Regions from separate parts of the Oceanobacillus sp. NCCP-135 genome, predicted to be linked through region 2. Evidence: riboswitches for the same ligand, from Rfam matches in the RefSeq annotation. Region 2 holds a riboswitch; each other region holds the start of a gene.
What was found. A riboswitch is a leader RNA that binds a small molecule or an ion and turns the genes downstream of it on or off. The one in region 2 is predicted to bind S-adenosylmethionine.
Positions count from the first base shown of each region.

Region 1: another riboswitch for S-adenosylmethionine. It lies ahead of metK (methionine adenosyltransferase); the one in region 2 lies ahead of AC6HVZ_RS18130 (homocysteine S-methyltransferase family protein).
Region 3: another riboswitch for S-adenosylmethionine. It lies ahead of metA (homoserine O-acetyltransferase MetA); the one in region 2 lies ahead of AC6HVZ_RS18130 (homocysteine S-methyltransferase family protein).
Region 4: another riboswitch for S-adenosylmethionine. It lies ahead of AC6HVZ_RS10355 (PLP-dependent aspartate aminotransferase family protein); the one in region 2 lies ahead of AC6HVZ_RS18130 (homocysteine S-methyltransferase family protein).

Region 1 is NZ_BAAKSZ010000034.1:8,611-16,948, forward strand. Features, by position in the region: gene AC6HVZ_RS17150 (tetraprenyl-beta-curcumene synthase family protein) at 1-429, opposite strand, end outside; gene AC6HVZ_RS17155 (gamma carbonic anhydrase) at 514-1,029, shown strand; gene metK (methionine adenosyltransferase) at 1,071-2,273, opposite strand; SAM riboswitch class I at 2,591-2,697, opposite strand; gene pckA (phosphoenolpyruvate carboxykinase (ATP)) at 3,104-4,690, shown strand; gene AC6HVZ_RS17170 (ABC transporter substrate-binding protein) at 5,022-6,011, shown strand; gene AC6HVZ_RS17175 (ABC transporter ATP-binding protein) at 6,024-6,815, shown strand; gene AC6HVZ_RS17180 (ABC transporter permease) at 6,815-7,621, shown strand; gene ytkD (RNA deprotection pyrophosphohydrolase) at 7,640-8,119, opposite strand; gene AC6HVZ_RS17190 (hypothetical protein) at 8,157-8,338, opposite strand, start outside.
Region 2 is NZ_BAAKSZ010000042.1:8,056-16,393, reverse strand. Features, by position in the region: gene AC6HVZ_RS18150 (thiolase family protein) at 1-1,059, shown strand, start outside; gene AC6HVZ_RS18145 (NAD(P)-dependent oxidoreductase) at 1,620-2,609, shown strand; gene AC6HVZ_RS18140 (tartrate dehydrogenase) at 2,626-3,702, shown strand; gene AC6HVZ_RS18135 (IclR family transcriptional regulator) at 3,750-4,508, shown strand; SAM riboswitch class I at 4,940-5,040, shown strand; gene AC6HVZ_RS18130 (homocysteine S-methyltransferase family protein) at 5,133-6,182, shown strand; gene AC6HVZ_RS18125 (TetR/AcrR family transcriptional regulator) at 6,928-7,500, shown strand; gene AC6HVZ_RS18120 (YhgE/Pip family protein) at 7,620-8,338, shown strand, end outside.
Region 3 is NZ_BAAKSZ010000011.1:105,017-113,354, reverse strand. Features, by position in the region: gene AC6HVZ_RS09975 (PmeII family type II restriction endonuclease) at 51-770, opposite strand; gene AC6HVZ_RS09970 (hypothetical protein) at 950-1,171, shown strand; gene AC6HVZ_RS09965 (hypothetical protein) at 1,355-1,564, shown strand; gene AC6HVZ_RS09960 (D-glycero-alpha-D-manno-heptose-1,7-bisphosphate 7-phosphatase) at 1,704-2,234, shown strand; gene AC6HVZ_RS09955 (N-acetylmuramoyl-L-alanine amidase) at 2,392-3,186, opposite strand; SAM riboswitch class I at 3,433-3,535, shown strand; gene metA (homoserine O-acetyltransferase MetA) at 3,666-4,574, shown strand; gene AC6HVZ_RS09945 (helix-turn-helix domain-containing protein) at 4,730-4,918, shown strand; gene AC6HVZ_RS09940 (SRPBCC family protein) at 5,138-5,854, opposite strand; gene AC6HVZ_RS09935 (sigma-70 family RNA polymerase sigma factor) at 5,985-6,551, opposite strand; gene AC6HVZ_RS09930 (phosphoribosylaminoimidazolesuccinocarboxamide synthase) at 6,731-7,411, shown strand; gene AC6HVZ_RS09925 (ATP-dependent DNA helicase) at 7,961-8,338, shown strand, end outside.
Region 4 is NZ_BAAKSZ010000012.1:61,885-70,222, forward strand. Features, by position in the region: gene megL (methionine gamma-lyase) at 1-783, opposite strand, end outside; gene rarD (EamA family transporter RarD) at 964-1,875, shown strand; SAM riboswitch class I at 1,948-2,064, shown strand; gene AC6HVZ_RS10355 (PLP-dependent aspartate aminotransferase family protein) at 2,186-3,892, shown strand; gene AC6HVZ_RS10360 (SGNH/GDSL hydrolase family protein) at 4,267-5,169, shown strand; gene AC6HVZ_RS10365 (YpmS family protein) at 5,181-5,813, shown strand; gene AC6HVZ_RS10370 (helix-turn-helix transcriptional regulator) at 6,344-7,324, opposite strand; gene AC6HVZ_RS10375 (hypothetical protein) at 7,381-8,010, opposite strand; gene AC6HVZ_RS10380 (ABC-F family ATP-binding cassette domain-containing protein) at 8,257-8,338, shown strand, end outside.

The sequences.
Region 1 (8,338 bases), on a different contig from region 2:
GGTTTCAACAAGATCAGACAGATAGGATTCATCATCCTGATCCTCCCGAAGTCGATAGTAATTTTTCAATTCATTTTCTGGCGTTAATGCATCTGCCATCGATACATCAAGTAGACGAAAATCATCCGGGTTCATAGAAGTGCTTCGGTCACATAGATTATCCAAATAATCACTGATTGTCTGGTAGGCAACAATAAAACGAATTGCCTCCTTCCATCTTTTTCCTGCTAGCAGTGCATAGACAGCTCCACCCTGACAGTGAAACCGTTTCGACTTCATGCTGTCGATTGCCTGTAACCGCAATTCCTCATTTGGAATCTGTTCAGCTCTTTTTTTCCAATAGGATAGCTCCCGATTAACAGCCGGGAAAATTTTGCGATAAACTGTGGCCATTAAATGGATAGCTGTTTTTGGTACGTGATTAGCCAAGATAATCCCTCATTTCTAAAACATCATATCCTTATTTTTGTTATACTAATGATGTCATAATTAGTTTAGGAGGATACCGTATAAATGATACATAATTACCAAAACAGTAAACCTACTATCCATCATACCGCTTTTATAGCAAAAAATTCTACCATTATTGGTGATGTGACAATCGGCGAGGAATCTAGCGTCTGGTTTAACACCGTCATCCGCGGAGATATCGCTCCGACAATCATTGGCAAAAGGGTAAGCGTCCAGGATCTATCAATGCTACATCAAAGTCCTGATAATCCGCTTATTATTGAGGATGATGTAACGATCGGTCACCAGGTAACCTTGCATTCCTCCATTATTCGAAAAAAAGCATTAATAGGAATGGGCTCCATTATACTCGATGGGGCTGTAATTGGGGAAAGCGCCTTTATCGGGGCAGGCAGTCTGGTACCCCCTGGCAAAAAAATCCCGCCATACACTTTAGCGCTTGGTAGACCAGCAAAAGTTATCCGCAGTCTTACCGAGGAAGATTATGCAGAATTAGAACGTGTACGGAAGTCATACGTTAATCGGGCACGGTACTATAGGGAAAATACGGATCTATGAAAATTGGACATCCTGCATAAAAAGCCGGATGTCCCCATTTTTTATTCCTGTTCCGTTAATGCCTTTAATTCATCCACTTTATCTGTTTTCTCCCAGGAGAATAGGATATCTGTTCTTCCAAAGTGACCATATGCTGCTGTATGTTTAAAAATAGGTTTTTGCAAATCAAGCATACGGATGATACCCGCAGGACGCAAATCAAATAATTTTCGGATTGCATCAACTAATATTCCCTCATTTACCTTGCCAGTGCCAAATGTGTTGACCGAAATAGACACAGGTTCAGCTACTCCAATTGCATAGGCTAGCTGCACCTCACAAGATTTTGCTAATTCAGCTGCAACAATGTTTTTTGCCACATATCTTGCAGCATATGCAGCGGAACGGTCTACCTTCGTGGAATCCTTTCCACTAAAAGCTCCTCCACCATGACGAGCATAGCCACCGTACGTATCAACGATGATTTTTCGTCCGGTTAAGCCAGCGTCCCCCTGAGGACCTCCAATTACGAAACGACCTGTCGGGTTGATAAAATATTTGGTTGCTTCATCTAATAAGTTATTCGGAACTACAGGACGAATGACGTGTTCAATTAAATCTTTTTCAATTTGCTCTGTTGTAATATCCTGATGATGCTGTGTTGAAATTACAATTGTATCAACCCGAACAGCTTTATCATTTTCATCATATTCTACCGTTACTTGTGTTTTACCATCCGGACGCAAATAATCCAATACTGTTTCTTTGCGGACATCAGCAAGACGCTTTGCCAGTTTATGTGCTAGTGAAATTGGCAGCGGCATAAGTTCTTCTGTCTCATCACAGGCAAAACCAAACATTAATCCCTGATCTCCTGCACCGATTTCAGCAATTTCCTCATCTGACATTTTCCCTTGACGTGCTTCAAGGGCAGTATCAACCCCACCAGCAATATCTGCAGACTGCTCATCAATTGCTGTTAATACTGCACAGGTTTCTGCGTCAAATCCGAATTTCGCACGAGTATACCCAATATCCTTTATTGTTTGCCTTACTATTGCTGGAATATCAACATACGTATTTGTGGAAATCTCACCAGATATCAATACCAATCCGGTTGTCACTGTTGTTTCACAGGCAACACGTGCGTAAGGATCCTTTTTTAAAATTTCATCAAGAATAGCATCAGATATTTGATCGGAAATTTTATCCGGATGCCCTTCCGTTACTGATTCAGACGTAAATAAACGACGGTTTTGAGCCATTTGGCTAAATCCTCCCCTGTTAATGTATTACGGAACTCTATATTTTAGAAAACTTGGTGTTCGTTAAAGACAGTCTTAAAGCGTATTTTATTTTCTTAGAAACGCTTTGAACTGCAAGACTTATACATGTGCCTTGGTTCAGGCAAAAAATACTTTTCGTCTATGACCTGATTATGCTTCAAAAGTATTACTTATACACTTATACAGTAGGAAGATGTTTCCTACGTTCCCAACCACCAAGTATATATTTAGTAACCCTAAAACAAAAAAAAGCCCTTCCTGCATTTTTGAGGAAAGGGATTTTTTAAGGCCTTTCGCTCTTATTGTTCAAGGTAAAACCTTGCACCAGGTTAGCACCTTTTCACATAACGTGATGGTTGCTGGGTTTCATTGGGTCTGTCCCTCCACCGACTCTGAATAAGAGAGTATCCGTTAGATTTTTATCGTAACGAAACTATGCTGTCATGTCAACTTATTTAATGCCTGATTGCAACAATTTTTTATAAAGTGAAACTTCATTCAGGTTCCCTTCTTCCCCCGCTGAATGTTAGTACCTCATGGTATGACCTAAAGGTCCTTGAACAGAATCAGGAAATTTACGGGCTGTTTATACCTCATGATATGACACAAGTCCCTCCCCCACCTTCACGTTGGGGATTTCTCACGCTTGGAGGTAGGGGTATTATAGCCCGTTAATGCGTGATAAATTTTCCTAAAAAAATCTTTTATTAGTATGGACTATTGTTTTTAATGTGTTATACTAATAATCAGATTAGAAAGCTCTTATCACATTGTTTTTATTCAAATTCATCAAAAGGCAGGTAATTCACATGAAAACGGTGGAGAAATCATTAGCAAAAGAACTTAATTCGCATAAGAATTTAAAAAGAAATTTATCTGTGCCTCTATTAGTTGAGAAAATTTTATCACGAAATGAAGGGATTCTTACAGAAACCGGTGCTGTTCGGGCAACAACGGGAACATATACAGGACGTTCACCTAAGGATAAATTTATAGTTAAAGATGAAGTTTGCGAAAAATATGTTGATTGGGGTACTGTAAACCAAGCTATTGATGAAGCTTCATTCAATAAACTATATAAAAAAGTCATCACATATTTACAAGACAAAGATGAGTTGTATCAATTTAAGGGGTTCGCTGGAGCGGATTCAAAATATCGACTTCCAATCGAAGTTATTAATGAATATGCGTGGCATAACCTATTTTCCCGTCAATTATTTATTACACCGACAAATGATGAACTTAAAACACATCAAGCTGAATTTACAGTAATATCGGCTCCAACCTTTCAAGCTGATCCTAAAGTTGATGGTACAAATTCAGAAACATTTATTTTAGTTTCATTCAAGCAACGGGTAATTTTAATCGGTGGTACGGAGTATGCCGGAGAAATTAAAAAATCCATTTTCTCTGTAATGAATTATCTATTGCCGAGACAAGAAATTTTATCCATGCATTGCTCTGCTAATGTAGGTAAAGAAGGTGATGTTGCACTGTTCTTTGGATTATCAGGTACCGGGAAAACAACTTTATCTGCTGATCCTTACCGAAAACTAATTGGAGATGATGAACACGGCTGGAGCCCGAACGGCGTTTTCAATATTGAGGGCGGGTGTTATGCAAAATGTATTAACCTGTCAAAGGAAAAAGAACCGCAAATTTTTAACGCCATTCGTTTTGGATCAGTTTTGGAAAATGTTGTATTAGATGAGGAAACAAGAGTGCCAGACTATGACGACACCAGTTTGACTGAAAATACTCGTGCAGCGTACCCATTGGAAAATATCAATAATATAATTACACCAAGCGCGGCTGGACATCCAAACACGATTATCTTCCTTACAGCTGATGCATCAGGTACATTACCACCAATTAGTAAATTAACGAAGGAACAAGCAATGTATCATTTCTTAAGTGGCTATACCAGTAAATTGGCAGGGACTGAGCGTGGGGTTACTGAACCACAAGCAACCTTTTCAGCTTGCTTCGGATCGCCATTTCTTCCGTTAGCACCATCTACCTATGCGACTATGCTTGGAGATAAAATAGATCAATATAATTCCAATGTTTTTCTGGTTAACACTGGCTGGACTGGTGGTTCCTATGGTGTTGGTAAACGAATGAAACTTTCATTTACTCGTGCAATGGTTCATTCTGCTTTAGAAGGGGAACTAAACAATGCAGAAACCGTAAAAGATGATGTCTTTGGATTAGAAATTCCAATACACGTGCCAGGTGTTCCTGATGAAGTATTAGTTCCTAAAAACACCTGGAAGGATAAGAATGCTTATGAGACTGCTGCTAAATCACTAGCAATGAAATTTCACAATAACTTCAAAAAATTTACACATGCTAGTGATAAAATCAAGCAAGCAGGTCCATTATACAAAGGGTAATACTAATTTATTTCCTCATCCCAAAAGGATTTAATTTATATGAGTGAAAGGCAAGAGCGCTTAGCTCAAGCATTGGTATGCCGATCTTCAATGTGGAGATCGGTATTTTTTTATGTTGCATTTAAGCTCTCAGGGGGGATGTTCGTATCTTTTAGAATTCTCTTTCATGGATGCCAATACTCTTCCAAATATTCCCACTCCAAAGCCAATTTCCACCTTTCAGGGCAAATCTACCAATCACTAGCACCCCTATTCGTCCCTATAGGCATTCACACATTTTTTATGAAGCGCATAAAATGTGTTGATATAAAATATGAAAGGGTCGAACTATATGGGAAAAATAAAGTGGATTGCTGTAATTTCATCGATGCTGCTACTCTTCCTTTCTGCCTGCAACTCAAATGAAGCTACAAAAATTAATCTTGCTGAAGTGACACGTTCACTTTTTTATGCACCACAATATGTTGCGTTAGAGAAGGGTTTTTTTAAAGAAGAAGGTTTGGATGTTGAATTACAAACAACCTGGGGCGGAGACACAACGATGACAGCTCTATTATCAGATGGTGCTGACATTGCTCTTGTTGGCTCAGAAACATCAATTTATGTCTATGCACAGGATTCAAAGGATTATGCGATTAATTTTGCACAATTAACGCAAACGGATGGAACTTTTTTGGTGGCAAAGGAACCAAAACCTGATTTTACTTGGGAAGATCTAAAAGACAGCAGCTTTTTAGGTCAGCGTGTTGGTGGAATGCCACAAATGGTTGGAGAGTTTGTATTGAAAAAACACGGCGTTGATCCCCACACTGATTTAGATTTACAGCAAAACATTGACTTTGCTAACATTCCTGGCGCATTTGTTTCTGGTGATCAAGAATATGTTCAATTGTTTGAGCCGACAGCAAGTATGTTTGAGAAAGACGGTCAAGGCCATATTGTTGCTTCCTTTGGCGAAGAATCTGGAAAAGTACCATACACTGTTTTTATGACCAAGCAAAGCTATATTGATGATAATGAAGAAACCGTTAGAAAGTTTACTAAGGCTATATACAAAGCACAGCAATGGGTGCAGCAAAATAGTGCTGAAGAAATTGCCAAGGTTATCGAACCCTATTTTGAAGATACCGAACTGGATATGCTGGCAGCATCGATTGATCGATATAAAAGCCAGGGGTCATTTGCTACCGATCCCATTCTTGATGAAGAAGAATGGAATAACCTAAAAAACATTATGTATGAAGCTGGCGAACTTCCAGCAGATGTACCATATAGTGAACTTGTAAACACAGATTTTGCAGAAGAAGTCCTTAATAACTAAGGAGGAGATCATTTGTCATTTCTAACCTTAGATCATGTTTCCCATCATTATTTTTCAAAGAATGATTATACAAAAGCATTAGATAATATATCTTTATCCATTAAAGAAGGTGAATTCATTGCACTGCTTGGCCCTAGCGGTTGTGGAAAATCAACCATACTATCGATTATAGCTGGAATTATGAAGCAAACTGCTGGCAAAGTACTCCTGCAGGAAAAAACAATCAGTGATTCTGCACTCGCAATTGGATATATGCTGCAGCAGGATTATCTGTTTCCCTGGAAAACCATTATTGATAATGTTCTGCTTGGTCCCAAAATCTGTAAAACAAATTCACCAAAAACAAAGCAAAAAGCAATGGAGCTATTGGATGAAGTTGGATTAAGCGATGTTGTAGATGCCTATCCCAGCTCGTTATCAGGCGGGATGCGGCAAAGAGTTGCACTTGTTCGAACATTAATCAATGACCCTAAAATTTTATTACTGGATGAGCCTTTTTCTGCACTGGATTATCAAACAAAGCTGAAACTGGAAGATCTAGTATCACAACTATTGAAGACCTATTATAAAACCACCATCCTGGTTACACACGATATTGGGGAAGCTATCGCAATGAGTGATCGTATTTTCATCATGAATGCCAACCCTGGTTCCATTGCAAAGGTTTTTGAAGTCCCGCTTGAATTACGAAATGAAACACCATTTCTAGTAAGACGTCATCCTAAATACCAAATTATATTTGACAGGGTTTGGAAAGAGTTAGACAAAAAGGAATCAACTCAGGAAGGTGGTGAGCCTAACTAATGGAATCAAAAACGGACCAGCACCTGTTCCAACACTTTAAAAACGAATTGAAGCGGGAAAAGAAAATTGTTTTCATTTGGCAAATCAGTATATTAATAAGCTTTATAACTTTATGGGAAATTGCCAGTAAATTATATTGGATTGATCCATTATTATTTAGCTCCCCTTCGAAGATCATAAATCTAATCATTCGAAAATTTGGGGATGGATCAATGATCACCCATGTTCAGATAACCCTTTTCGAAACAGTGTTAGGATTTATTATTGGCACCATCCTGGGAATAATCATTGCTTCCGTTTTATGGTCATCGACGAGATTTTCGAAAATAATGGATCCGTATTTAGTTATTATGAATGCAATGCCTAAAGTAGCACTCGGTCCTATCATCATTGTTGCTCTGGGAACCGGATATTTATCAATTATTACAATGGGGGCAATTATCTCTATCATCATAACAACACTTGTCGTTTATTCCGCATTTAATGAAGTTGATCCAAACTATGAAAAAGTTTTAAAGAGCTTCGGCGCTACAAAATGGCAATGCTTTAAAGAAGTAGTTTTCCCTGCAACGCTTCCTGCAATGATTTCAACATTAAAAGTAAATGTAGGCCTTTCATGGGTCGGGGTAATTGTTGGAGAGTTTCTCGTTTCAAAGCAAGGTTTAGGCTATTTAATCATTTATGGATTCCAAGTATTTGATTTCTCACTAGTAATGGCAAGCTTAGTACTCATCGCAATATTTGCAGCAATCATGTACAAAATTGTTGAAAGAATAGAAGGATGGCTAATGAAGCACTCCACCTAATCTCGAGGATCGCCTCCACTAAAAGAGGCGATTTCTTTCTAATTTAATATAATCCATACAATGATCGAGTACTCCATCTTTCATAATAAAACTATAAAGGTCATTTTGTTTTACATTTTTCGGTAAGCTATCCAATATAACCGGACCTTTTGTTTCAAAATACGTTTCCTGTTGTGTTAATTCATCAATTTCTGCGACATAGACATTTTTAATAACGGTATCCTTTTTTCCAGAAACAAAGTATTGACCTACGTAGTGCATGTGTTGAATAGTTCCACCAGTTTCCTCCATCACTTCTCGAACAGCTGCTTGAATTGCTGTTTCGCCGGATTCTACCTTACCTCCTGGAAATTCAAGCCCTCTCTCTTTATGCCTCGTTAGTAGCCATCTCTTTCCATATCTGCAAATAACCCATACATGTTTTGGATCAGTGGAAAATGGATGATCTTCAAAAGAAAGTTTTACTTCGTTGTTGTAGTAGTCTTTGAAAATATACATGATTTCAACTGCCTCCATTTAAAGTGTATCTATTTTATTACGAATGCTTTATCTTCGTTATTTTCCAGGCATTATCATAGGTGAATTCATACGCTATGGTATAATCACCAAATAGATCGTCTTGATTATCCTGCGTAACCTTCACTTTTTTATTTTCTAATTGGATCAGATCATAATCATTATCCGCATTAAACCAAGGTGGTGTTTCCGTTGGGACAA
Region 2 (8,338 bases):
GATATTACAGTGGATGAGGTAATCCTCGGGCAGGCGAAGCAGAGTGCAGATACTTCTAACCTGGCAAGAGTCGCTGCATTACGTGCAGAGCTTCCTGTTGAAGTTACCGGCTATACGGTGCACCGTCAATGTGGCTCAGGACTCCAGGCAATAAATAATGCGGATATGCAGATTAAGTTAGGATTATCGGATGTTGTGGTTGCCGGTGGTGCGGAAAGCATGAGTACTGCACCATATTATATCCGAAATGCACGTTATGGTTTGCAGGCAGGAAACGGGCTATTGCTTGATCCAAATACAGAAAGCCAGCCATGTTCTCAGCCTCAAGAAACCTATGGAAACTTAACCATGGGCTTTACTGCGGAAAACCTGGCTGAGAAATATAATATTTCTCGCAAGGAGCAGGATCAATTTGCAAGGCGCAGTCAGGAATTAGCAGATCAAGCCATAAAGGGAGGAAGCTTTGAGGATGAGATTATTCCCTTTGAAGTAAAGGAACGCAAAACAACAACAACATTTAAAGTGGATGAACATCCACGCCTTTCCACATTGGAGCAGTTGGGTAAGCTCCGTGCCGTCTTTAAGGAAAATGGCTCGGTGACTGCAGGAAACGCAAGTGGAAGAAATGATGGAGCTGCAGCAGTATTAATGATGAATGAAGAAAAAATGAAACGTTATGGATTAAAGCCAAAGGCAAAAATTATTGCCCAGGCTGTGAGCGGGGTGTCTCCTGATATTATGGGAATCGGTCCGGTTGAATCAACAGCCAAAGCGCTGAAGCAATGTGGACTTACCATCGATGATATGGGCTTAATCGAATTGAATGAAGCATTTGCAGCCCAGGCGCTTGCTGTTATACGGGAAGCTAAAATGGATATCAATCGGGTAAATGTGAATGGTGGGGCAATTGCATTAGGTCATCCGATCGGTGCAACTGGTGCTGTGTTAATGACAAAACTGCTTCATGAAATGGAAAGACGAGGAGAGAAATACGGACTTGTAACACTTTGTATTGGTGGTGGCCAAGGTATATCCACAATTATTGAGTACCTTCAATAGAAAATTAGTCGGTGAAAATTGCCGGATTTTTCTCTAAAAGCTGTTTTCGCATAGATTGGGACTGCGATTACTCGCCCCACCAAAAGACTTGTTATTATCTGCCCCGTAGTCGATATAAACTGCGACATAGTGAAAATTATCTAACATGACGCTTTCTCTTATTCTAATGATGGTTGAGCGCTAAAACTCGCTCCGGCAGAATACTTCGCTTTCCACGGGCACGGCCTCAGCCTCCTCGAGAAAACCACTCTGCGGGGTCTTCGGACGCGTGCTGTTCCCGTAGGAGTCTTCGTATTCTGCCTACGCTAGTAAGAGCACCGTCCCAGCGGAGGAAACACATTGAAGACTCCTGCGGGAGGAAAGGCATAGGTGAGACCCCGCAGTGCGTAGCACGAGGAGGCTCACCAGCCGCCCGCGGAAAGCGAAATGTGTTTCCGGAGCGGTAGATTTAGCACATATTATCATTAAAAGTTACTTCGCAGTCTATATCAACTGAGAAGGTAAAAGCAATCAGGTTTATGAAAAGAGCCTATCGAAATATTTGAAAGGAGGAAAGCCAATTGAAGGATCTTCATATTGTACAAATCCTCCCCATGTATCATCCGGACGGAGAGGAAGTTTTGAATGGGCATGCACGTGTGACGAAATTTGACACATTTGATGAACAGGAAATCATCAACTTTTTAACGAATAATAAGGTAGACGGGATTATTCTTCGTGCACCGGCAAAAATCACATCAGCAATGCTTGATGCCTCTAAACATGTAAAAGCTATTTCCGGAGCAGGGGTTGGACTGGATAATATTGATGTGACTTATGCGACTAGTAAGGGAATCCGTGTCCTGCATGCCCCCAAAGTCAACAGCCAGGCAACTGCAGAGCATGCAGTCAGTCTGATTCTTGCAGCCATGAAGGATATTCCTCAATTTCATCAGGAAACACGTCTTGGAAACTTTGGATACAGGGATGGAAAATATACAAGGGAGCTTTATGGTAAAAGGTTAGGGCTGATTGGATTTGGCTCCATCGCTCAAAAAGTGGCCAAAATCATGAGACTCGGTTTTGACATGAATGTTATCGTATATGTACGAACGATTCATGAGGAAAGAAAAAAACTTGCAGAATCACTTGATGTGGAACTGACTCTGTCAATAGAGGAAGTTTTCCAAAAAAGCGATGTGGTCAGCTTGCATATACCGTTAAACGACAAAACGAAAGCATTAGTTGATCGAAAATATTTTGAAATAATGAAGCCGTCTGCTGTGTTAGTAAATACGGCACGTGGTGGGATTATGAAGGAACAAGATCTAGTGAATGCGCTGAAAAACAAGCAAATCCATCGTGCGGGAATCGATGTTTTCAGTAATGAACCACCACCTCGGGATCATCCTTTTTTTGGACTGGACGAAGTGATCCTGACACCACATATTGGTGGGATTAGTTTGGAAGCAGCAAAAACTACATCTGTAATTATTGCAGAAAATTTAATCAAGGCAATTAACGGTGAAGAATTAGAAACAATTGTAAATAGACGAGAGCTGAACAAATGAAAACAGGAGGATACATATGATCAAAAAGAAAATAGCACTGATTCCAGGGGACGGAATTGGACCCGAGGTTGTCACAGAAGGTGTGAAAGTTTTAAAAGCAATTGAACAAGTGGATGAGAATCTCTCGTTTGAGTTTACCGAATTCCCTTGGGGTTGTGAATATTATCTTGAAAACGGTAAAATGATGGCTGATGATGGACTTGAACAGCTAAAGGATTTTGATGCGATTTATCTTGGCGCTGTTGGGTATCCTGGTGTTCCAGATCATATTTCATTATGGGATTTGCTGCTCAAAATCAGAAAGGGTTTTGATCAATATGTGAATCTCAGACCTGTTACTCTCTTGAATCCAGCCTTAACCCCGCTGAAAAATAAAACGGAAAAGGATATCGACTTTTTAGTCATTCGTGAAAATAGTGAAGGGGAATATGCTGGTGCAGGTGATTGGCTGTTTAAAGGAAAACCAGAAGAAGTCGTTTTGCAAACGGGTGTATTTTCACGGAAAGGGACAGAGCGGATTATCCGGTATGCATTCGAGGAAGCATATAAACAGAAAAAGACAGTAACGAGCATTAGTAAAGCGAATGCATTGAATTATTCAATGGTGTTTTGGGATGAAGTTTTCGAGGAGGTAAGCAAGGAATATCCTGATGTGGAAACATATTCCTATCTAGTCGATGCTGCAAGTATGTTTTTTGTGATGCAGCCTGAACGGTTTGAAATTGTTGTGACTTCCAATCTATTTGGTGATATTCTAACAGATATTGGTGCAGCAATTACAGGGGGGATGGGCCTTGCAGCAGGTGCAAATATAAACCCGGAGCGGCAGTTCCCATCAATGTTTGAGCCTGTACATGGTTCAGCACCTGACATTACCGGAAAAGGATTGGCAAACCCAATCGCCGCCATTTGGTCTGTTGCCCAGATGATGGATTTTTTCGGGGAAGTACAATGGGGAGCACAAATTGTAACAACAATCAAAACGCTGATTGATGAAGGGGAGCAGCTCACGCCGGATCTTGGCGGAAATGCATCAACTGCTGAGCTTGGAACCTATTTCACAAAATTATTAATCGAAAATCTGGATAAATAACGTCAATAATCAAGCAAGAAATAAGCTTCAATAGAGGTGCTATTACGATGAGTCAAAGTTTGCTAAAAGCTATACGTTTGTTAGACTGCTTCTTGAAGAAACCGGAATTATCGTTAATCGAATTAACAGAGCTTGCCAATTTGCCGAAAACGACAGTATTCCGTCTGGTTTCCTCACTAGAAGAAGGCGGTCTGCTAGTAAAGGTGAAAAATACCAGTCATGATGTTAAATATCGTATGGGGCTAAAATTACTAGAACTGGGAAACCATGTCAGTGAACAGTTGGAATATAAAAAGTTAGCATTCCATCATATGAAAAAATTAAATAAGAAAATCGATGAATTGGTTCATATGGTCGTATTAGAGGGCGATGAGGCCGTATACGTCGAAAAAATGGATAGTACGAAACCGGTTCGCCTAGTTGTCGAGGTCGGTAGAAGGGCACCACTCTATGCGGGATCAGCACCCAAGGTATTATTGGCAGGAATGGATGCAGCTACTTTAGAGACGTATTTAAGTAATTTGGAAATGAAGAAATTTACGGAGAATACCATTGATAATATCGATGATTTGAAGAAGGAAATTCGGGAAATTAAAAATAAAGGCTATGCATTCAGCAGATCGGAGCATTTTAAAGATACCATTGGGTTTTCTTATCCGATCTATAATTATCGTGGTAAAACGGTTGCTGCATTAGGTGTAAGTATTCCGATAAGTGATTATACGGATGAACGAAAAATGATTATTTTGGAGGAATTAAAGCAAACGGTGAGAAATATTTGGTGGGAGTTGGGGTATCGGGGGTAAACTAGTGTTAGTATAAGTAGATGAACTTTCATGAAGTTGCAATCAAGCTAGCGCTCCAATCTATCTACCTTTTAGCGAGTGATTTTTTACGATATTCGATATGATCACTGGATATGCGAATCAACTTTCCAAAAGAACCAGTTTGCACCAAGTTTTTTTGTTGACGGAATCGAGATGATTGAACATCGTCTTGGTACTTGTTACTTCTTGGCGCCTACGGTAACCGACTGTGTCTCTAAGGGGACTGTAATGATGGTTAAACGAAACTAATCCTTGGAAAATGATGCAGCAAGTACCAATCGTAAAATGTAAAAGAGCCAAATGGAAAACCTAATTTTCAAACCAATATTTTTTAAAAATTAAGAAATCCACTTGACATTTGCAAATATTGAATGTATTGTATGTATTATTCAAAAACTTAATATCTCATATTCTTATCAAGAGAGGTAGAGGGACTGGCCCTGTGAAACCTCAGCAAAAGACTTTTTAGTACTGTGCTAATTCCAGAAAGCGTAAAGCTTGAAGATAAGATGAAGATTTTGTAGACGGACAAAGCCTCTTCTTATTTTAAAAAGAGGCTTTGTCCGTTTTATTTTACAGCAATTAAATTAAGGGGGGAACAAGATGAAACGTAATTTGGAGGAACGTTTAAAGGATGGAACAGTTATTGTAGGAGAAGGTTATTTATTTGAATTAGAACGAAGGGGGTATTTGCAGGCGGGATCATTTGTTCCTGAGGTGGCCCTGGATAATCCGGAAGCACTCAAACAGGCATACAGGGATTATATGAACGCTGGATCGGATGTCGTATTAGCTTTTACATATAATGCGCATCGTGAAAAAATGCGTATCATTGGCAAAGAAGATTTATTGGAACCTTTAAATAGAAAAGCCATTCGATTGGCAAAAGAGGTTGCTAAAGAGCATCCAAAAGAAGAAGCTTTGGTAGCGGGAAATATATCAAATACGAATATCTTTAATCCAGACAATCCAGAGTCAAAGGAGCAAGTCAGAAGCATGTTTGCGGAAATGGTGACATGGTGCAAGGAAGAAGGGGTTGACTTCATAAATGGTGAAACCTTTTATTATCATGAAGAAGCGTTAATTGCGCTGGAGGAAATCTGCAAACAGGATATACCGGCAGTTATCACATTTGGTTTAATGGGTGAGAATATATTACGAGATGGGTATACAGTAGAAGAATCCTGTAAAATACTTTCTGAAAATGGTGCGTTGGTTGTTGGTATGAATTGTTTCCGAGGACCTGGTACGATGCAGCCATACCTTGCTAGAATTCGGAATAATGTGGAAGGATATGTCGCTGGCTTGCCCATTCCATATCGCACAACAGAAGAACATCCAACATTCTTTAATTTACCTGATGGGGGTTGTAGTTGCCATTTACCTACAGAAACAACGTTCCCGACCGCTCTTGATCCACTCTATCATAACCGCTATGAGTTAGCGGCATGGGCAAAAGAAGCAAAGGATATAGGCATCAATTATATTGGTCTGTGTTGTGGTGCCTCACCAGCAATGTTACGGGCAGTAGCAGAAGCTGTAGGGGTTGAAACACTAAATACCAAATACTCTCCAAATATGACGAAGCATTTCCTGTTTGGAACCGATAAAACACTTCAAAAGCATAATTTAAATTATCGGTTAAAAGCTTAATCGATCATACTTAGTTAAGCGGATGGCAAAATTTACTAGTATTTTTGCTGAAATCAAGCAAAGTTGAGAGAAGTATGCAATAAGTTGAGAGAAAAGCTTATGAAGTTGAGAGAAGTATGCAATAAGTTGAGAGAGAAGCTTATGAAGTTGAGAGAAGTATGCAATAAGTTGAGAGAAAAGCTTATGAAGTTGAGAGATAATTGTAAATTCCCGTGTTTCCTCTCAACTTTTACCCAGTTTCTCTCAACTTTCCCGTGTATCTTTCAACTTTGCCGTTTTATCTCACAACTTTCATCTTTAATGAGGATGACCATTTCTTCAGTACTTTATCATTTGTAGCTACCGCTCTCGATCCCGTTCTTAACGTATATTTAAGTGTATTCCTTCATATTTTTCCTTTTTATTTAGAAGTAAGAAAGGCAAATGAAATTAGCATTTTCGCCGCTTGCTTCCAATCTGTCTTCTGGTAAGACGCTTTAGCATTTTCTCAAGTTTTTTCCTAGTTGCAAGCAAGGGCTGTACAAAAGGCTAGCAAATAAGCCTGAAACAAAATTAGAAAATAAAAGTTACTAAGTTACAATGCTGCTAATCCACCAGTAATTACGATAGAAAGTGCCCGCTGCAAATATTTTTAATGTGCTGTGAGGTCTACCTCTTGCGTAGGATTAAAGGATATGATAATATATAGGCAGTGATTGACCGTAAAACTAATTTAGTCATTCAGTATAAAGGTGGGATGGTGGATATGGCAGTGGATCGAAAACGGCTAATTATTGATGCAGCAACGAAGTCCTTTTCTTTATTTGGTTATAAAGCAACTACAATGGATCAGGTTGCGAAATTAGCGAACGTCGGAAAGGGAACCATTTATACTTTCTTCAGAAATAAAGAAGAATTATTTGATGAGATCGTTACATCGTTAATTAAAGAAATGAAAGCAGCGGCAGAGGGCACGATGGACGATAAGCTTTCCTTCTATGAAAATGCGAATAATGCATTTGTAAAAATACTGGAGTTTCGAAATGAGCATCAGTTAACAATTAAGCTTTTACAGGAAGAACGTGAAATTGGTACACCAGCGACATTGGAATTCATGGAAAGGCTGGAGCATGCCATTGTAAATTATATCAAAGACATGGTTCAAAAAGCCATTGATAAAAATGAAATAAAACCATGTGATCCAGAGATTACAGCTTTTGCGATGTTGAAGCTATATATAGCACTTATATTTGACTGGGAGCAAACAAGACCCCCGTTGAAAAAAGGGGAGATTTCCCAGTTATTTGAACTGTATTTCTTTGAAGGATTATCAAAGTGATAGTCCTTATTTTTTAATGTTTAATGACTGTTTGAATGAAATAGTCATATTGATTGATTTTTTAAGGTTAAATGACTGATTGAGAATTATAGTCATATATTTTCGGAGGTAGGTAACAGATGAAGAAGTCCTTATTTATAACGGAGTTAAAAGAAATTTTAAGCAATAAAAAGGTTCTTATTCCAATTATTGCGGTTATTTTTGTGCCACTTTTGTATGCAGGGATGTTTCTATGGTCTTTCTGGGATCCCTATGATCATTTGCAGGAATTGCCAGTTGCAGTGGTTAACGAAGATATAGGGGCAACCTATGAGAATGTGGATTTAGCATTAGGCGATGAGCTTGTAAAGAAATTAAAGGAAAATGATGAATTTCAGTTTAGTTTTGTGCCTAAAGAAGAAGCGTATAAAGATTTAGCAAAGCAAAAGTATTATCTATTAGTAGAGATACCAGATGACTTTTCCAAAAACGCTACAACGTTAATGAATGATAAACCGGAAAAGCTGAGAATGAAATACGTTCCAAATGAGAGCTATAACTTCTTATCCTCGCAAATAGGCGAAACTGCCATTAATGAAATCAAGTCAGCTATTGCAAGTGAGGTATCAGCCACCTATGCGGAAACGATGTTTAAAAAATTGGCTGATGTTGCTGATGGTCTTGTGACAGCCAGTGATGGGGCGCGTGAATTGGATGATGGTGCAATTAAACTGAAGGATGGTTCCTTAGCGTTGGAATCAAATCTGAAGGAGTTAGCCTCCAAGTCAATCGAGTTTCAGGATGGTGTTATCAAGGCATCTGCAGGAACGAAGGATTTAGAAAATGGTTCTCAGGAGCT
Region 3 (8,338 bases), on a different contig from region 2:
TAAGAAGGCTGCAACATATCAGCCTTCTTTCATTTTATAACTGTTATTCCTCATTTCAGGTTTTTTTCAATATCCTTCGCTAAATCAGCGATGACCTGTTCAACAAGATCGGACGAATCATATTCAAGGGCTATTTCACCCATAGCATCACTTAGAATAAAGTAAAAATTCTCATGTCCTGTTAATCGATACCAGAATTCTTCACCAATCATAACAGGATAATCATTATTTAATTGTTTGTAATGAGCGCTTAATTCCTCAGGGTTTCCATAGAATACTACTATGATTAAGTCATTCAAGCCTATATTTAAGTTGTTTGTCCTCGCCAATTTTTTGACTCCAGAAAAATGATCTTTTATTGTGGTGACGTCATCACGATTAATTGTATTAGGCCCAGCTTTTATTTGGCAATATTTCCTCCTGCCATCTAATTTATCAATAAATTCAATATCAATACCTGACGTAGTTGATGCAAAGCCTTCCAAAATTTGACTGCAGTATTTTTGCAATTGTTGACCAAAGCTTGTATTAATAGAAGACCCCAGCACCCTAGGATATACCAAGGCTTTTGCAATGCTAAGTGCATCGTCATTACCGGTTAGAAATCTTGCTTTATATGTATCGAGAAAAGGATTTTGATTAAACTTTTTTAATTGAACCAACTTAGATGTATTTTTCACATGATTCTTAGCAATTTCTTCTCTGAAAAAATTTTTAAAGTTATTTATTATACTGTTTAGGGCTTCTTGATTTAATTTCTCATTATTCACCATATAATCCCTCCATTCTTGAAGTTAAGTATAATTAATATGGTACTATAATATTAATCATACCATTCGAATTATAATTAATAAATGTACGAATATCACAATGGTCTAAAAAGGTAATGTTTATTAGAACAAGCATTAAACAAAATTATGAAATATAGTTTTTTTAAAGGGGTGGAGTAATGAGAAGCGTATTACGGCATACGATAAATTATATTGAAGCGGAAATGGCTGTACACGAAAAGGAGGAACAATACGGTTCTTTTGAACTTGGGGTATTAGTAGATAACTACACCATTCAAGCCATTAGAGGAATTAAAGACATATTAAGTCCTGTTGAACTAGGCTATTATGTAAAGGATCTATTAGAAGAGACAGAAATGATAAAGGGGAAAGTGAGCTGAAATGATTCTTATTTATGTAGTGGAAAATATTAATTAAAAAAACATTAAATAATTTACTTCCTGCAAGGTTATATTATCCACGTGTAGCATTATATATTGTTATACATAACTGGTTTAGAAAAAGTACGATCTACTTTATAGTATCTAAAATAGAATGGTAAATAAAGTAGGGGGGCTGATATAATGTCAGTAATCGATATGAAGGCAGCTCAGGAATGGTCTAAGCTTCCTAAAAATGTACAAGAAATGCTCACTAATAATGTGTACTGTTCCAATTGCGGTGTAACAACTATTACAAATTTTACACTGTATAATGATGAATTCGGTGTTCTGCTCCAAGGAAAGTGTAAGAAATGTGGAGAAAATGTAGCAAGGTTTGTGGAAGATGCGTAAATTATGGATATACAGAAGTAATAACCATTTAAACCGTGCCATACTACTGGGATGGATTCTTTCAGATGATAATGAAAACGAATAAATCCACCCTTTATTCTAAAACTATAATTATCTTATCCTTAGAAAAGGTGATGTTATGAAAAAAGCAATGTTTCTAGACCGCGATGGTGTCATTAATGAAGTGTTAAGTCATCGGGTGAAATTTGTAAATAAGCCAGGAGATTTTTATTTGCTTGATGGTGTTGGACAAGCGATTAAAATTTTTAATGAAAAGGGATTTAAGGTTTTTGTAGTCACGAATCAAGGTGGAATTGGGCTGGGATTTATGGAGGAGAATGCCTTAGCTGCTGTACATAAAAAAATGGAAGCGGACTTAGCAGCATATGGTGCTAACATTGATGATATCGCCTATTGTCCACATAACCCAAAAGCAGGATGTGCCTGTCGTAAGCCAAAGCCACAAATGATTTTGGATTTAGCAAAAAAGCATGATATTGATGTTGCAAATAGCTATATGGTAGGTGATAGGGCGCCAGATATAGAAGCAGGGAGAGGAGCAGGTACACGAACGATTTTAGTTGGAGAGCCAAAGGAAGACCATGTTGATGCAGATATGTACTTTCCAGATCTTATTTCGGTTGCAAAATGGGTGGCTGATAGAAACTAACCCATAAAAAAACTGGCTGCATCAAGTGGTACAGCCAGAACAGGTTGATTGGTCATTCGTTTTATCTCTCGCTCTATCAATTTTTTCGTTTCCTTCATCAACTTAACCCTGACATTTCGCAGTTCCCTTATCAGAAGTATATTAATCACATATACTTTTATCCGCTAACAATATATGCATCAGCTATTCCCGCATTTTTCACTTCATTCAAACGTACGTCTGCATTCGTTCGGTTAGAGAATGCGCCGGCTTGTATGCGGTACCACCGCTCACCAGAAATAGTCACTTGATCAACAAAAGATTCAATCCCCTTTGAATGTAGGAAATCTCTTCGTTTGTCTGCGTTAGCTTTTGATTTGAAGGAGCCGGCAATAATTTTATAAAGTGTTACAGAGCCATTTTGCTTGCTCTGAAGATTAAAGGCTTTGGCTAGTCCATTTGCATGACCTTGTGCTACTCTCTGACGCCATGTGGAACTTTTCATGAGTGCTGCATCATTAGCGTTATCGATAAATCCATTCTCTGACAAAAAAGCAGCCATGGATGATTCACGTAATACATGGAAATTTGCCTTTTTATGCCCGCGGTTTCTAAGCTGGTTTACTTTGGTAATTTCAGCATGTAATGTGTCCTGATAGTTAGCAGTTTGTGAGGAGTCAGATAAGCTATTGTGGATAAAGTCTTCATACCCTTGAGCAGATCCATTGAAAGCATTGCAATGAATGGATAAATAATAATCGGCTCCCCAGGAATTAGCCTCATTGGTTCGCTGCTGTAAATTCTTCGTACTGTCACCGATGCGGCTCATCCTAATTTCAACATTTTCATATCCATCCATCAAAATTGTCCGTATTCTACGAGCAATATCCAACACGATATCCTTTTCTTTTATCCCGTTTCCGCTGGCACCTGGATCTGATCCACCATGCCCAGGATCTAAATAAAGTTTCATTTAAATGCCTCCATTCTTAAATAATTTTTACATTAATAGCATATGTTAGGAAGAAATGCGGAGTTGGACAGACATCATTATATTTTAAAAATCCATCATTATCACCAACCTTTGTAGATGTTTAACTATAAATTCAGTTCTATAATTACTATCGAAGGAACTATGCATTTTGGGGCATGATAGAATCAAATAAAGTGATAATTTTTACATTTTAATGAATATCATATATACTGGTAACTAATTAAATCATTATTAAGAGTGATCGAGAGAATTGGCTCAAGGACGTCACAGCAACCTACATCATGTAAGGTGCTACTACCAACAAAGCAACTGCTTTGAATGATAAAATTGGTGAAACTCCTTTTTGCAGATCAAAGCAGAAGGTTTTTTTTGTGATCTGGGTTATTGCAACAGCGAATTAACATAATATTCAAGGGATAATATATTGTCTGATAAAACGAAAAGGAGAGACGCATAAAATGCCAATAAATATACCAAAAAAATTGCCGGTAGGAGAAATTCTAAAACAGGAGAAGATTTTTGTGATGGATGAGGATAGGGCTAGGACCCAGGATATTCGCCCACTTAATATATTGATTTTAAATTTAATGCCGGAAAAAGAACGAACGGAATTACAGCTGTTAAGACTGTTGGGGAATACCCCGCTCCAAACTAATATTACTTTTCTGCGGATGGCAACACATCAATCGAAAAATGTTAGTGAATACCATTTGGATACATTTTACACCACATTTGAAAAGGTGAAAGATCGCCGTTTTGATGGAATGATCATTACAGGGGCACCGATTGAGCATTTGGAATTTGAAGAGGTGAATTATTGGGAAGAACTAACGAAAATTATGGATTGGACAAAACGCAACGTGACCTCTGTTTTACATATTTGTTGGGGAGCCCAAGCTGCGCTGCACTATCATTATGGGATAAATAAATATGATCTGCCGAAGAAATGCTTTGGTATTTTCAAGCATCAACTATCAGATCCAACGATTAAGCTCGTTCGTGGTTTTGATGAAGTATTTCATGCACCACACTCACGCTATACCACGGTATTGGCTGAAGAAATAGAAAACAGTGAAGCTTTATCATTACTTTCGAAATCGGAGGAAGCTGCGCCATTTATCATCATGTCCAATGACGCAAAAAACATCATGATTACTGGTCATTTGGAATATGATGCAACGACACTTGCAGAGGAATATAAGCGTGATCTCAGCAAGGGGTTGAATATTAATATACCAAAGAACTATTTTCCTAATGACGATCCGAGCGAACAGCCGCCCAATACATGGCGTTCACATACCTATTTGTTATTCTCTAACTGGCTAAATTATTATGTATATCAGCAAACCCCTTATGTGTGGAACTAGCGGCATTTTTTGTTCACATTTTTGTAATATATTATATATTAATTCTTATTTTCAGTAGTAAATCCACCATTTTTATTTAATTTTGTGATAAGATGAAAATAAGATAATATTTAGATAAATGCAAAATAATATTACAGCATATGGAGTGATATATTGTGAATGGAAGCAAATTAAGAGAATTAAGAGAGTCGAAAGGTCTGACAGCAGCAGAATTTGCTAAGCAAGCCAACTTTACAAAAAGCATTATATGGAGTTACGAACTTGGGAAAAAAGAACCAAGTCCAGATCATATCAAGAGGATTGCAGACTTTTATAATATCCCTGAGGATGAATTGCTTGCTTAACGAGGATAAACCTTTTATATAATCACGCATGAAAGAAACTGAAGTTGGAAAACAGAAGTGAAAAGAGAGTGATTCGGTTAGAAGAGTCACTCTCTTTTTAATTAATTTTAGGCGTTTCTTTATATCCAAAAGGTAACTAAAAAAGCTAATAAACTCTTATCTTTCAATGGTTTAATTAGCTTTCCTCGTTACAGATTCCCTGGTATGCGGGTTGTGTTTTTAATACGATACCGGGTATTCTGCCACTTCACAATCTAAAGTAATAACTTCCTTTTTTCTTAATATGCTCAAGGTAATGATCCCACCAACTACACTATTATTAATTATTCTTTCTAATGATTCATAGCTTTGTACAGGCTGTCCATCTACCTCTGTAATTATATCTTTCGGTTTAACCCCTGCGGCATCAGCCGGGGATTCACTTGCAGCATGTACTACTTTACTGCCGTCAACAAGTGACTCTGCTCCTGCTGGATTATTCGTTGTATGAATAAGACCAATCCATGCCTTCCACATGTTTGAACGATTATCCTGATTATCTTCGTAAACACTTTTTAAATTTTCCAGGAATTGTAGGGTGGCAAAGGCCATGTTTTCCTTTGCTGCCTCACCTTCTTCTCCAATAAAAGGTGTTTGATATTCAATGGTAACCCGAACGCCATTCGTCTCCTGCTTTAACATAGTGATTGTTTTAAAGTATCCATCTTCGCTTTCAAGTACAATCTTTTTATTTTTAACGATGTCTGTAAAGGTACCGGATGTTTCTGCGCCCCAACCATGAACCATCTTACAATGCCCACCAACACGAAAGTCCAGATTGGCTTCTTTGGTGTACCAGCGATTTAAATCTTCAGGTTTGGTTAAAGCGTCCCAAATTTTATCAATCGATGCATTCACAATAATATCTCGTTTAATGGATTCTCTGATTCCAGTCATACTATTTCTCCTTTTTTATATAGCTTCATGGCTATAATATAGTAAGTATAGATAAAATTAAACAAATACGCAAAGTCCACAGGTTCTTTGAGTAAAACATGTGAATTTCCGATTATCATCTAGGCAAATTTCACACGTTCCAGTCAATCGTTTTTCGAAATTCCTTGTCTCTTAATTTCTTTCGTACCTGTTTGCCCCAGCTTTTTACTGCCTCCAGTGTCTTATTTTCCTGGATGGCTATATCCTTTAAGGTCATTCCATCAATAATGTGGTAGTATACCCATTTCCATTGATTTTGTGTAAGCTGTGCTCTCAGTTGCTGCCACATTTCCTGATTCTCTAGTAATGTATTGGAGGCGCTTTTGATGGAAGTGCTTGTATTTGACCCCCGAATGTAATTTCCGTCATCAAAAGCCGCTTTATTTTTAGTAATAAAGGCTTCATGTACTTCATTTCTTCGGTTATCTTTACGGATCATATCTATTAAGCGATTACGGATGGTGTAGTTAAAATAAGTAGCCATTGGCCCTTTGTCAGGCTTGTATGTCTCGTAGGCATTCCACAGAGCAAATATCCCTTCACGGTAAAAGTCTTGATTTGAATCCTGGATATTCAGCCGATTTATATGAAAATGAATTCGCCGTTCATTTTGTTTAAAAATTTCTTCGAACGTAAACTTCTTTTTATCGTCTCCCATTTTTAATCCCCCCTGGTATTTACTTTGAAAAAATAAATACTCTTTCTATAACTACTATCGAAACATAAACGGTTTAGGGGGCATTTTTTTAAATTTTATTCGAGAAAATTCTTAGAAGATGTCATCAAAACCTGTTATTATGGTAGTATCAAAAATCCGACAAGAAAGGAATGCTGCAGATGAAACAGATATATTCAGGAAAGACTAAAGATGTATACGAGTTGAATGACGGTAATTATATGTTGAAATTTAAGGATGATGTTACAGGAGAAGATGGTGTATTTGATCCTGGTGCCAACACGGTAGGATTAACGATTGAAGGTGCAGGCGCAGCTGGATTAAGACTGACCAAGCTCTTTTTTGAAAAGTTAAGAGAAAAAAACATTCCCACCCATTACATTGATGCCAATCTAGAGGAAGCGACAATGACGGTTGCCCCGGCAATGGTATTCGGTGAGGGACTTGAAGTGATTTGCAGATATCGGGCGGTTGGGAGTTTTTTAAGACGTTATGGAAAATATGTGGAAGAAGGCCAAAGCCTGGATGCATTTGTTGAGGTGACCCTGAAAGATGATGAGCGTCAGGATCCCCCAATTAATGAAGACGCACTGGACATGCTTGGAATTTTAACCAAAGAAGAATACGGTGTTCTAAAGGAATATACGAAAGAAATTTCCCGTGTTGTAAAAGAAGAGTTAGCAAAAAAGGATGTGGAGCTTTATGATATCAAGCTGGAATTTGGTAGGGATAAGAATAATCAGATCATCCTTATTGACGAAATCTCTGGTGGGAATATGAGAGCTTACAAAGACGGGAAATATATTGCGCCATTGGATTTGGAAAAAATAATTGTATCATAAGGTAAAACTTCAATCTGCGGAAAGCCTTTTTCGTGGATTTTTTTTGAATGTGCTTTTTCTGCTTTTTAATAAAATAAAGCTATTTAGGCGTTCTAATGGACAGTTTGCGCTTGGAATTGAGCAGTTTTGTCCATGAGAGATGCTCTCATGGACAGCTTGGGTTTGAAATTGAGAAGTTTTGTCCATGAGAGACGCCCTCATGGACAGTTTGGGTTTGGAATTGAGCAGTTTTGTCCATGAGAGACGCCCTCATGGACAGTTTGGGTTTGGAATTGAGCAGTTTTGTCCATGAGAGATGCTCTCATGGACAGTTTGGGTTTGGAATTGAGCAGTTTTGTCCGTGAGAGATGCTCTCATGGACAGTTTGGGCTTGAATTACGTTGGTTTTATCTTATAGAAGCCTTCTGCCTTCTATTCATGCAACTGTTTTAAAAAGCAAAATTCATAAGCATTGATCAAAATACATCTATTTTTCTAGAATGGACAGTCCCAATGTTACTACTGTATAATAGCTTTTTGGAATGTTTGTTAAAAGAGGAGTAAACACTATTGAAATCAAATTCACTACCATTTACCGTAGCAAAAACCGAAAATTTCTTTGACCGTTTAGGGGATTATGTCGGGGATGTGTTTTATGATATTTTACCTGAAAAAGGATACGAATTACGTGATGAACAAATATATATGGCCTTCCAGCTGGAACAGGCTTTTAGAAATAAACACACGATATTTGCCGAGGCCGGAGTAGGAACGGGTAAGACATTAGTCTATCTATTGTATGCCATCTGTTATGCAAGACATCGAGGAAAACCGGCAATTATAACTTGTGCGGATGAGACATTGATTGAACAGCTTGTAAAAAAAGGCGGGGACATTGGAAAACTGGAAGAAGCATTGGGTCTTACGGTTGATGTCAGGCTGGCTAAA
Region 4 (8,338 bases), on a different contig from region 2:
AACAGGCAAGGTCTTTAGCCCCCTTATCAAAAGCCAGGCATCAAATGGGGAAATAATTCCACCAATATCCTTCTGTGTTGTCATCGCAACTGAATCCAGAAATTCTTTTTTCCCAACGACCAGACCTGCAATAACATCTCCATGGCCGCCAATATATTTTGTCGCACTATGAAGAACAACATCACAGCCTAACTCCAGCGGTCGCTGCAAATAAGGAGATGAAAAGGTATTATCAACAACTACCGGAATTCCATACTCATGGGCAACCTCAGCAACCATTTTAAGGTCAATTAGTTTCATAGTTGGATTAATTGGCGTTTCCACATAGATACATGCCGTTTCCGGTTTTATGAACGAGCGGATGTCTTCTTTTGATCCCATTACAGAGAAATCATGGGAAATATTATATTTTTCCTCCATCATTGTTAATAAACCAAACGTACAACCATACAGTCCAGACGAGCACAGTACATGATCATTCGCTTTTGTTAAGGCAATTAAAACCGCAGAAACTGCTGCCATCCCTGAAGCAAACGCAAGTCCCCGTTCCCCGCTCTCCAGTGTCGCAATTCTTTCTTCCAATACAGATACGGTAGGATTACCCAGCCTTGAATAAATATAGCCATCCTCTTCACCAGCAAACCTTCGTTCCCCTTGTTCAGCTGTATCAAAAGTATATGTCGATGTTTGAAATAATGGTGGTGTCAAACTTCCCAGCATCTCTTTTGAATCATAGCCCTCATGAATGACAGACGTCTCAATATGTTTATGTTTTTTATCCATATGATTAACCCCCTTAAGTGCTTGCAAAATAAACATACCTACTATTATCATAAGCTATTACACTCATATTTGAAAGCGTATTCTCTAAATCCGTGTTCAATAATAAGCAAACCAAATAATTGCCTTGTTGAAAATTTTAATCTACTATTAGTGTAATTTAGCAGACAGGGGGAAGTTCCCATGGAAAACAATCAAGAAAAGCTTGGAATATTATATACAGCTAGCGCCTATATTTTATGGGGATTCCTACCGATTTACTGGAAATTGGTGGACAGGGTTTCAGCAGGAGAAATACTCGCACACAGAATTGTCTGGTCGTTTATCTTTATGCTCCTGATTGTTTCCATTTTACGTAAGTGGTCCCCATTCATTCAGGAATGCAAAATAATTCTCAAGAGTAAAGGCAAGCTTATCGGTATATCCGCGGCTTCCATTTTTATAAGCATAAATTGGCTTACGTTTATTTGGGCAGTAAATAGTAACCATGTAATCCAGGCTAGTTTGGGATATTATATTAATCCATTAGTCAGTATTTTATTAGGCATCATTGTGTTAAAAGAAAAATTGACAAGAAGACAGATTGTTTCATTCCTACTTGCAGCTATAGGAGTATTCTACTTAACATTCAGCTTTGGCGTATTCCCATGGGTTTCTATCCTATTGGCACTTAGTTTTGGATTTTATGGTTTGTTGAAAAAGATGGTTGATATTAGTGCCATGTTTGGGTTGACGATTGAAACAATGATCGTGGCACCAATTGCTGCTTTTTATTTGTTCACATTACCCGAAAGTGTCTTCACTTTTAACACTGCAATGGCATCAACAAATTTTTTATTGATCGGATCTGGTGTCGTTACGGCAGTCCCATTATTGTTATTTGCAAGTGGTGCTAAACAAATCCCGCTGGCAATGGTTGGATTTTTGCAGTACATTGCTCCAACACTCATGTTAATCCTCGGGGTATTTTTATATAATGAAACGTTCACGATGGCACATTTTATCGCATTCGCATTCATTTGGACTGCATTAATTATTTATATGGGTTCCGCATACAAACGCCCAATACGTCATCGGAAAAAACAGGAAATTTAATTTTTTTGAAAATACAGTTGACAATTGCACAGACTAAATACTATAATATTCAGTAATTCAAAAAAATTTAATCTCTTATCAAGAGTGGCGGAGGGAATAGGCCCTGTGAAACCCGGCAACCTTAAAGCATGATAGCTGCTTTAAATGGTGCTAAATCCTACAGATCGATAATGATCTGGAAGATAAGAGGAGGATCGGTTAGAATATACGCCCTCTTCTTAGGAAGAGGGCTTTTTCATTGATTTCCCTCTCTCCCCAGATTCATTGCATGCTCAGAAGAAAAATTAATTTATTCAAGGAGGAATTTATCATGTCAACATTTCATTTTCAAAATCCGGAAACAGTATTACTTCATGCAGGTCAGGAGCCAGATCCTACAACAGGATCAAGAGCTGTACCAATCTATCAAACTACATCCTACGTTTTTCGTGACACGGAGCATGCGCAAAATCTTTTCGGTTTAGCAGAGCCTGGAAATATATATACACGAATCATGAATCCAACAGTGGATGCTTTTGAACAGCGTGTTTCCCAGCTGGAGGATGGTGTTGCAGCTGTAGCAACCGCTTCAGGAATGGCTGCAATAACATATGCTATTTTAAATGTAGCCAGTGCCGGGGATGAAATCATCACAGATAGTAACTTATATGGCGGGACCTATAATCTTTTCGCACATACATTACCTCGCTATGGAATCAATGTGAAATTCGTCGATGGTACAGACATTGATGCAATTGAAGCAGCCATTACAGATAAAACAAAAGCAATATTTGGTGAAATCATTACAAATCCAAGCTTAAACATATTCGATGTGGAGGCAGTTTCGTCTATCGCTCATACGAATGGTATTCCATTAATCATTGACAATACGTTTGCTCCATACCTCACGAAGCCTTTAACCTGGGGTGCTGATATTGTTGTTCACTCTGCGACAAAATGGATAGGTGGTCATGGAACCGCAATCGGCGGTATTGTTGTAGATGGAGGACGTTTCAACTGGGATAATGGAAAATTCCCAGGATTTACTGAGCCTGATGAAAGCTATAATGGACTTAAGTTTATCGATGTTGGCCCTGCAGCTTTTGCAACGAAACTCCGTGTTCAATTACTACGTGATATCGGGGCATGTTTAAGTCCACATAATGCATTTTTATTATTGCAAGGGCTAGAAACCTTACATTTACGGATTGAGCGTCATAATAAAAACGCTGAGGAAGTGGCTGCATATTTACAAAAGCACCCTGCTGTGGAATGGGTAAATTATCCAGGTCTTGCAGAACATCCTTCACATCAATTGGCCAAAAAATACCTGAAAGACGGATTCGGATCTATTATTACATTTGGCATTAAAGGCGGCCGTGATGCAGGTAGAAAACTAATTGATAGCATCACCCTATGGTCACATGTTGCGAATGTCGGTGATGCAAAATCACTTATCATTCATCCAGCATCAACTACACATCAGCAATTAAGTGAAGATGCTCTGATAAAAAGTGGTGTATCTGAGGAATTAGTCCGCCTATCTATTGGTCTCGAATCCCCAAAGGATATTTTAATTGATTTGGATCAGGCCATTGCCAAAGCGGTTAATGAGCCCAGATTATATGAAGAAACTGATGAAGATGCGATCAAATGGCTATTATCCTCTCCATTTGACCGAAGTAATGGGGCTGTACGCAAAAAAGTGATTGCTGTAGTGGAGTCTAATGATTCTATCCAGCAGTTGAAACAATTAGGGTTTAGCATTATCCATCTCAATGAAACATCCGAACTAAAGGATATTGAAGGCGATGTGGATGCTGTTTGGGTAAAAAATCAACCAGTGGGCCAATCAATCATTGAATCATTTATTAACAAGCAAGGAAAAATCTTATGGATTGAAGATCCTGAAGCAAACGAACCTCTAATAGAAAATGCAAAGGCGACAGGAATTACTGTTATTTCAAATAGAAACCTTTATGAGGAGGCAATTGGACTAAGGGGAAATCGCTCGGATAAAGAAACAGTGGAAGTATAGACCTACCACTCCCAAACTTACCATAAAAGTTAGAAATAAGGTTTACTTTGCTATGTTTTTGGAAAAATTATAGATAACCACTGTTCAAGATCGCCTTGATTTGAGGCGATCTTTTTTAAATTCATTTTAATAGGTAGAAAGGTTACTAAGAGAAAGCTGTTTTATTAATTTACTACAATTACGCTTTTGCTTCTGACAACAGAAAAGACGAAGCGAGAGGCGAATTTTTTATCCCCACATTTAAGTTAACCATCTCATTTTACGAAATATAAATTTCGGGTAGACACAGTAATATACTTTTGATTTCCGTAAATTCATGAGACAATTAATATTATTTCCATATAATATTATATAATAACTTAGGTGTGGTTAGTATGAAGAAAAATGTCTTAATTATTGCCAGTTTAATTACAATCATCGGAATCGTTCTGATCGTTTTAAATAATCAATCTACATCTACTTTCGACCATGTGAATATTCCAGAAGACAAGGTCATCGAAACAGAAGAAGAGGAAAAAGAGGAAGCGCATGATGAGAGTCAGGAAGCCGGTGAAGAAACCGCCGAAAGTCAAGAAACAATGAATAGCCAGCAGGTTTCTAAGATCCTTTTAGAAATAGTCCAACGTACAATTGATTTCTTTTCCAATCGTGAGACGCGGGTCGTTGCTTTAGGTGATTCCCTAACAAAGGGGGTTGGTGATAGTAAACAGCAGGGTGGATATGTAGGAATACTAGATCGATCCATTAATGAAGAAGACGATCTTGTTCAATTTGAAAATTATGGTATACGTGGTTATCGTTCCGGACAGCTTCTGAATTACCTAGATGAGCCAGAAATTACGGAAGCTATCACTAACTCGGATATTGTGCTGATAACAATTGGCGCAAATGACATCATGGAAGTCGTTAAAAGAAACTTCGCCAACTTAGAGCTGGAAGATTTCATGCAGGAAAGAGAGCTTTATGAGGATAGGTTAAATCAAATATTTACTAAAATTCGAGCAATAAATTCTACTGCAGAGATATATTTATTAGGTTTTTACAACCCATTTAAAAAATTCTTTCATGATATTAAAGAACTTACGATCATTGTTGAAGAATGGAATAGTACTGGAATGACAATTGCTGAAGAACATGATAATGTAACATTTATCCCAACCGTGGATCTATTTGATGATCCAGACGCAGATTTATTTGCAGAGGATAACTTCCATCCCAATGATCTTGGCTATCAGCGGATGGCACGAAGAGTACTCGAATATTTAACTGATGAATAAGGATGAATGCTATGTCTCTTAGAAAAGAACACCGTAAGAATAAAAATAGATGGAAACAACTCTTTTTTGGTCTGTTCATATTAAATATTGTTTTTTTCCTGCTGATTGTTACCTTCATATTTTGGCCAGTTTCTGAGACAAATATAGGGCAAAATCAAGATCGTGAAGAACAAGAAAGCTCCGAATTTATCGTTCGGACAACAAAGCAGAATTTAAATGAATTGATAAACGCTTATATTGACCAGCTTTTAAGTACGACAAGACATCAATACAGTATCACACTTGATGAGGATGTTCATTTAACAGGTGAATTGCCAGTGTTCTCCAGCACTGTACCACTATCTGTTCACTTGGAACCATTTGTCCAGGATAATGGCGATATTATTTTAAAACAAAGATCCATTTCAGTAGGATTATTACAATTACCAAATCAGAAAATCATGGAATATATGGCAAAATACTTACCAATGCCGGAGTGGGTAACCGTTAATCCAAAAGATGAAGAAATATATGTTGCTGTAACCGATATGGAAATCCGAAGTAATTTCGAGGTCAGTGTGGAGCACATCGATTTAGAAGCAAATAATCTGGCATTCAAGATTAAGGTACCTTATGAGTCACTTGGCATAAATTTAAGAGAATAGCGATTACTATGGGCGGATTGAATTGGATAGTTTGATCCGGCTTTAGTGATTTGAGGGATTTTTAGAGATTATCTGGTGTGTTTGGGCGTGGAGGCTTTTCTATTGGTATTTCATAGAAAACTTACATTAATCATTCAAGCAAATACACGTTGACCATTCACTTCAATAGGTCATTTTTAATGTAGATGAAAAAATATTAATTCATACACTTTAATAAATCTTAAGAACGAGATCAAGAGCGGGAGCTACAAATGATGAAGTGCTGGAGAAACGGCCATTCTAATTAGAGATGAAAGTTGAGAGCTAAAACGGCAAAGTTGAGAGAAAACATGGGAATTTGCAATTATCTCTCCACTTTATAGGCTTCTCTCTCAACTTATTGTATACTTCTCTCAACTTCATAAGCTTCTCTCTCAACTTTGTCTGATTTCGACAAAAATACTAGTTAATTCTATACTTTTTTTATTATTAGGATCAAACAGACAACTCCAATTTACAAAAACAATGGAACAAATAAATTACCAAATCCTTCATTGATAAACTCGCATCATCTGTTCGATTTTCCCTTTTACCTGACTCACCAGATGATTTGGCTCTAACACTTTCGCTTTACTTCCCCATGTTAAGATCCAATTGGTTAACCCGTCCGATAATTTAGCCTTCGTTGTTAACACAAAATGATCGTCGTCTGTATTTTTTATAGCGGCTTCAAGTCCAAACCGATCCAGAACAACATTTATCAGATCCTTGTGGAAACGGATTTTTATTCTAATTTCCTCCCCTGCAAACATATGAAAGCTTTGATTTACATAGCTTTTTAGGTCAAAATCTTTTTTGGTGAACTGGTTTTCTTCAATTTTTATGTTACGTATTCGATCCAAACGGTAATGTCTCATTTCATTTGTTTTTTGAAACAGCCCAATTAAGTAGTAATAATCATTTTGCCAAATTAATGCATATGGCTCCACATAGTACCGTTCTCCATTTCGACCATACTCAAATTGCTTTTCCACATTGAATTTCCCATATTGATATGTAAGAACCTTCTGCATAGAAATTGCCCGGTGTACAAAATCAATATTCAATTTAACCAGCTCATAATCCGTATTTGCTGATTGACTGAATAAAACAGGCTCAGGCAATGTTTTAGCTATATTTCTACTCGTTAATTTTTTCACTTTATTAATTAGTTTTTTCTTTTCATTCGTTGTAATAAATCGAGCAGAAAGAATCGCATCAATAATTAAGCGTAACTGATATGTTTCAAACAACCGAGATTGATGACTGTATAATAACTTTCCGAATTTCCCCTTATTTTGCATGATTTCGAAATCCATCTCATCAAGGATTTCTATATCCCGTTTGATTGTTCTATTATCAAATGTCGTTCCCGGTATGATTTGCAGCAATTTCTTATTAATTTCATTAATATCTAATTCATGTTGGTCATCTGTTTGTTCAAATAATATTTCCTTAATCTTCAACATTCGATAATTACTTCCACGTTCCATAAGCTCGACTCCTTTCCATCTAAAAAAAGAACCATATACCGAATTGTGTATGGTTCTTATCTGATAACAAATCGTTTTACTTTAGAAGATAATAAAAATATAAATGATTGCTTAGGTAATGTTTGTTCACCAGTTACTAATTTTCTCTTCACCATCGTTTTTTGATGGCAGTACGCTTCAAGTCTTCCTTTATAAACCAAGTGCATTCCTTCATGCATTCGAATATCTGCTGGAGTAATAAAGCATGGCGGCTTATTTAGCTTGAAGTTCTCCAAATCCTTTAAAACTGTTGCTACAAATTGAGAACAGAAAAATGCATCCTTGCGATCTATTTTTATCTGAAGCAGTACACCAATTAAACCAATAAAGTTATATTTATATAATTCCTTCTTTGCTTCAATTTCTTTAATCTTATCAAGAATTGCTTCACACTCCGCTTCAGAAACCTTATAGCTGTAGATTGCACAATTTGAATTGCGCATAAATTCACTATGAATATCTTCTTTTACAAATCCGCCAATAAATGGATTATTCGGGCGTTTTCTTCCAAAGCTATATACTTCACTCAATTCATGATCAAAGCCAATCGAAACATGATTTAGTGGTTGCTTGGTACAATAATTGATTGCTTTGGATAAATAAGTTCCTGTATCTGTGAAGAGAAAGTAAATCGTTCTTTCTCTCATATGACTTCCTCCCCCCAATCTCTATTTATCAACCAATATAATCTTCTGTCTAACTTAACGAGGGAAATCCTAAAAAAAATAGTCTTTTTTCTACTATTACAAAAATCCGCAAATTATACAAGCTATTTTTTAAAATATTTCCCTTCTTATATATATATATGATCGTTTTACATTGACGAAACCAACTAAATACCGTAAGCTTACGTTGATTGCTATTTATTTTTTATTGGAGGAAAGTCAAGTAAAATGATAAATGTTACAAACGTTAGTTTACGCTATGGCGATAAAAAGTTGTTTGAGGAAGTTAATTTAAAATTTACTCCTGGTA